One region of the Nocardioides sp. Z35_8 genome, then DNA from elsewhere that is predicted to be linked to it. Evidence: predicted binding sites of a transcription regulator. Region 1 holds the regulator's gene; the other holds the start of a gene.
What was found. Region 1 encodes LexA, which represses DNA repair genes until DNA is damaged. Its sites were predicted from a motif close to TCGAACANNTGTTCGA; they were not measured.
Positions count from the first base shown of each region.

Region 2: the regulator LexA is predicted to act here: its motif matches at 1,437-1,452, upstream of imuA' (DnaE2-dependent mutagenesis accessory factor ImuA').

Region 1 covers NZ_JCAQIE010000001.1:259,789-262,173, forward strand. The annotation lists gene AC54T2_RS01230 (SDR family oxidoreductase) at 1-419, opposite strand, end outside; gene lexA (transcriptional repressor LexA) at 548-1,270, shown strand; gene AC54T2_RS01240 (LysR family transcriptional regulator) at 1,272-2,159, opposite strand; gene AC54T2_RS01245 (NAD(P)-binding domain-containing protein) at 2,242-2,385, shown strand, end outside.
Region 2 covers NZ_JCAQIE010000003.1:335,197-337,581, forward strand. The annotation lists gene AC54T2_RS15975 (phospholipase D-like domain-containing protein) at 1-1,290, opposite strand, end outside; gene imuA' (DnaE2-dependent mutagenesis accessory factor ImuA') at 1,463-2,149, shown strand; gene AC54T2_RS15985 (Y-family DNA polymerase) at 2,202-2,385, shown strand, end outside.

The DNA of each region.
Region 1 (2,385 bases):
CCCGCTGGGCCGAACGCCGCGAGCGCCGCGCGGGTGCCCCACATCGTGCCGAGCAGGTTGACCTCGACCAAGCGGCGCACCTGCTCCTCCGCCAGCTCGGCGAGCGTGCCGTCGTCGCCGACGCCGGCGTTGTTGAACCACGCGGTCAGCTCGCCGTGGCGAGCCGCCTCCTCCGCCACGAGCCGGTGCGACGCAGGGTCGCGTACGTCCTGGGCCAGGCCGGCGACCGCGCCGATCTCGTCGGCGGTGGCGGTCGCCGCGGCGCCGTCGAGGTCGCCGATCAGGACCCGGTGGCCGCGGGCGATCATCAGCTCGGCGATGCCGCGACCGATCCCACGCGCACCACCCGTCACGACGCTCACGGTGGGGGTCCCGGTCGAGGAGCGTGCCGAGGAGGGTCGCGAGGAGCGTGTCGTCATGGCGGGACCCTAGCGACACGCGGCTTCGAACAGGTGTTTGATCCTGACCTGCCGGGCGGTCTACGGTGGGCGCACCAGCTCCTCCCTGACCAGCCGTGGACGGAGGGGGCAACCGCACTGGAGGACGCATGGCCAAGCAGGACGACAAGAACGTCATCGAGATGCCCGACGGACCCCCGGACGCCACCGGCCTGACCCCGCGCCAGCAGCGGGTGCTCGCCACGATCAAGGACTCCATCGAGACCAAGGGCTACCCGCCGTCGATGCGCGAGATCGGCCAGGCCGTCGGCCTCACGTCGTCCTCGAGCGTCGCCCACCAGCTGCGCGTGCTCGAGGGCAAGGGCTTCCTCAAGCGCGACCCCAACCGTCCCCGCGCCCTCGAGGTGTTCCTCCCCGAGGTGATGGCCGCCCGTCGCAGCATGTCGAGCGGCGAGGAGACCTCGATCGACGAGACCGGCATCGGCGACGCGATGCCGACGGCGATCAACATCCCGGTCGTCGGCCGCATCGCCGCCGGTGGCCCGATCCTCGCCGAGGAGCAGGTCACCGACGTCTTCCCGCTGCCCAAGCAGCTCGTCGGCGACGGCACCCTCTTCCTCCTCGAGGTCTCCGGCGACTCGATGGTCGACGCGGCGATCTGCAACGGCGACTACGTCGTGATCCGCCAGGAGCAGACCGCCACCAACGGCCAGATCGTCGCCGCGCTGATCGACGGCGAGGCGACCGTCAAGACGTTCCAGCGCAAGGACGGCCACGTGTGGCTGCTCCCCCACAACGACGCCTACGACCCGATCCCCGGCGACGACGCGACGATCCTCGGCGTGGTGACGGCGGTCCTGCGCAGCCTCTGACCTACCGCGCGGAGCCGGACGCGGCGGCGACCAGCGCCGCCGTCAGCTCCTGCACGCCGGGCCGCGGACGACGCTCGCGGCTCAGCGCGTAGACGGTGCGGGTCGGTGGCGCGACCAGACGGCGTACGGCGACGCCCGCCGGCAGGCCCGGCACCAGCATCGCCGGCACGAGGGCGACGGCGAGCCCGGCCGCGACGAGTGCCACCTTGCCGAGCAGGTCGCCCGCCACCAGCTCGACCCTGGGCTCGAACCCGACCCGGCCCGCGGCCCGCTCGAGCAGGCTGCCCGAGCCGGGGTGGTCCTCGGCCCAGATCTCGTCGGCGAACGACGTGAGCCGCACGCGCCGGCGGCCGGCGGCCAGGGCGTGCCCCGCGGCCAGGACGACGCACATCTCGTCCTCGAGCAGTCTCGTACGTCGCACCTCGGGGTCCGTGGGCAGGCCGGGTGGATAGTCGGTGACCACCGCGACGTCCACGTCGCCCGTGCGCACCCGCTCGTGCAGCCGGGCCGAGCCGTCCGAGCGCAGCGCCACCCGCGGACCCTCGGCCGGGAGCGACCGCAGCGTGCGGGGCACGAGGTCCACGGAGGCGGAGGGCACGGCGCCGAGGGTGAGCGGCACCGCGTCGCCAGCGCGGGCGCGACGTACGGCGTCCCTCGCCCGGGCCGCCTCACCCACCAGCAGGCGCGCGTGCGGCAGCAGCGCTTGCCCTGCGGCCGTCGGCCGGACCCCGCGCGGCAGGCGCTCGAGCAGGGCCTCGCCGAGGTCGTGCTCCAGGCTCGCCACCTGGCGCGAGATCGCCGACTGGGTGTAGCCGAGCTCGTCGGCCGCGGCCGTGAAGGAGCCGGCCTCGCACACCGCCACGAAGGTCCGCCACGCCGTCAACGCCATGCAGAGAAGTATGCGCAGACCGCATGGAGCGATGCGACACCTCCGCTTGTCGCAGGCCGCTGCCGGTTCCATGGTCGTAGGCATGAACGAACACGTGGTGGTGCTGGGGCTCGGGCGGATGGGCCGGGCGATGGCAGAGACCCTTGCCTCCGCGGGCGCACGGGTCGCGTCGTGGAGCAGAGGCGGCGGCGGGACGGCCGGCACGGCCCCGGAGGCGTTGGCGCGC
Region 2 (2,385 bases), on a different contig from region 1:
GTTCCACTGGTAGTTGAAGTTCCTGAGGTACTTCTTCGCCACCTTCGCGCCCCGGATGGTGAACCACACCTCGTCGTTGGCCGTGCTCAGGCTGGACCAGTTGACCGAGCCGGTGAGCACCATCGAGGTGTTGGGCACGCCGTTGTAGGTGCCCTGGATGACGAGGTACTTCTGGTGGCTGTAGTAGTCGAGGATCAGGTCGTCCACGCCGTCGTTGTTGAGGTCGAAGTTGTCCTCGGTGTTGTAGTCCATCCCGGTGGAGCGCAGCGGGATCCGGCCCCGCCTGGTCGGGGCGCCGATGATGCCCTTGGTGCGATAGCCGATGAGCCCGTAGCTCACCCGCACGTCGCAGCCCTGGATCCACTTCTGGCGGATGGCCTCGGCCAGGTAGTCGCCGCGACTGCCGCGCATGGTGTGCATCGACAGGGCCAGGCGGGTGCGGGTGACCTTCCCGGTGACGGGGTCGACGTTGCGGCACCCGACCCGGTTGAGCAGGGTGACGACCAGGTCGTCCTTGAGGGGCGCGACCCGCGGGAAGGCGACGACGGTGTGCTTGTCGACGGAGTCGTCGCACACCGGCCCGACCGGGGTGCCGCAGAACGAGATCGGCGGCTGGCGGGTGTCGTAGTCGCGGCGCATGTCGTTGAAGAGGCCGACGAACTGGCGGTACAGCTCGTGGTCGCCCGAGGTGAAGTAGAGGTCGTTCCACTGGTGGATGGCGGCGTTGCGCGTCATGTTGGCCGAGCCCACCGCGATCACGTCCTCGCTCGCGCCGGCCTGGCTGAAGAGGTAGAACTTCGAGTGCAGGTTGTTGAACTCGTTGGCCGTCCCGCGGCAGCTCTGCTTGCACTTGTAGATGAAGCTGTTGCGACGCGGGTTCTTGCCGACCTCGGCCCGGATCAGCTTCATCGCCCTGGTCTCCCAGTGGTCGTTGAGCAGCATCTGGACCCGTACGCCGCGGCGGTGCGCCGCGACCAGCGCCTGGGCGACCGGCACCCGGTCGAGCGAGTAGATCGCGATCCGGATCGTCGACCCCTTCGGCGTGTGGTTGATCGTCTCGATCACCCGTCGCTCGATCTGGAAGTGCCCCTTGCGCAGGTGGGGGTCGTTGAAGAAGGGGCCCTTGAAGGCCTCCCAGCGCGCCGGTCTGGCCGACGTGCCGGCACTCGGACCGGCCTGGGCCGCGACCGTCCCTCCGGGCACTGCCCGACCGGGGGCGACCGGACCCAGCATCGCCACCACCAGGCCGACCAGCACCAGGCAGAGGCTCCCCACGAACCTCGACTTCATCGACACGACCCCCACCTCTCGACGCGCTGTGCCCTTCAGGATAAGCAGACCGGCCCGGCTCTGGGGGCCTCTGCGGCCACGTCCTCGGACCGCTTCTAGCACCTCGCCCGCAAGTCCGGCAGGGCAGGTCGACTGGCTTGACTCGTTCGAACGCCTGTTCGATCATGAGGGCATGTCGTCCGCCCGCTCCGTCGCCCTCGACCCGGGTCGCTCCGTGGTCGAGCAGCTGCGCGAGCGGGTGGCGGCCATGGAGAGCAGGATGGAGATCAAGGCGGCCGGGGAGCCCGTCCCCACCCTCCCCGGGCTGGCCGGCCTGATGTCCCTGCACGCGGGGGCAACCTACGCCGTCGACTCGGCGTCCCTGGCGCTGGCCCTCGCCGCCGGGGCCTCCCGGGCCGGGGAGTGGGTCGGCTTCGCCGGCTGGCCCGACTTCGGCGCCGAGGCCGCCGCCGAGCTCGGGATCGAGCTGTCCCGCACGGTGCTGGTGCCCGATCCCGGCGAGCACTGGCTCGAGGTGACGGCGGCGCTGGTCGACGTGCTCCGGGTCGTGGTGCTGCGCCCGCCGGCCACCGTCGACGAGCGCACGGCGGCGGTCCTCGACTCGCGGCTGCGCACCCGGTCGGCGGTGCTGGTCGTGCAGGGCGACTGGCCGCGCGTCGAGGCGCGGCTGAGCCTCGAGGGGTCGACGTGGAGCGGTCCCGCCGCGGGCGCCGGGCAGCTGGAGCAGCGCCGCGCGCACGTCGTCGTCCGCCGCGGGGCGCGGCCGGCCCGGCGTGTCGAGCTGGCCTGGCCGGGTGTGCGGCCGGTCGCCCCTGATGTCCCGCGGCGGGTGCGGGAGATCCACCGGGCCTCCGGATGAGCTCGCGGGTGGGGTCGCAGGTGAGGTCGCGGGTGGTGTCGCGGTGAGGGTGATGGTCGTGTGGTGCCCCGACTGGTCGGTGGTGGCCGCGCTCGACGAGGCGGGCAGGTCGCTGCGCTCCCCCGCTGCCGTGCTGGCGGCCAATGCCGTCGAGGTGTGCAACGGTCCGGCGCGCGCCGAGGGCGTACGCCGCGGGCAGCGCCGGCGCGACGCGCAGGCCAGGTGCCCGGAGCTGG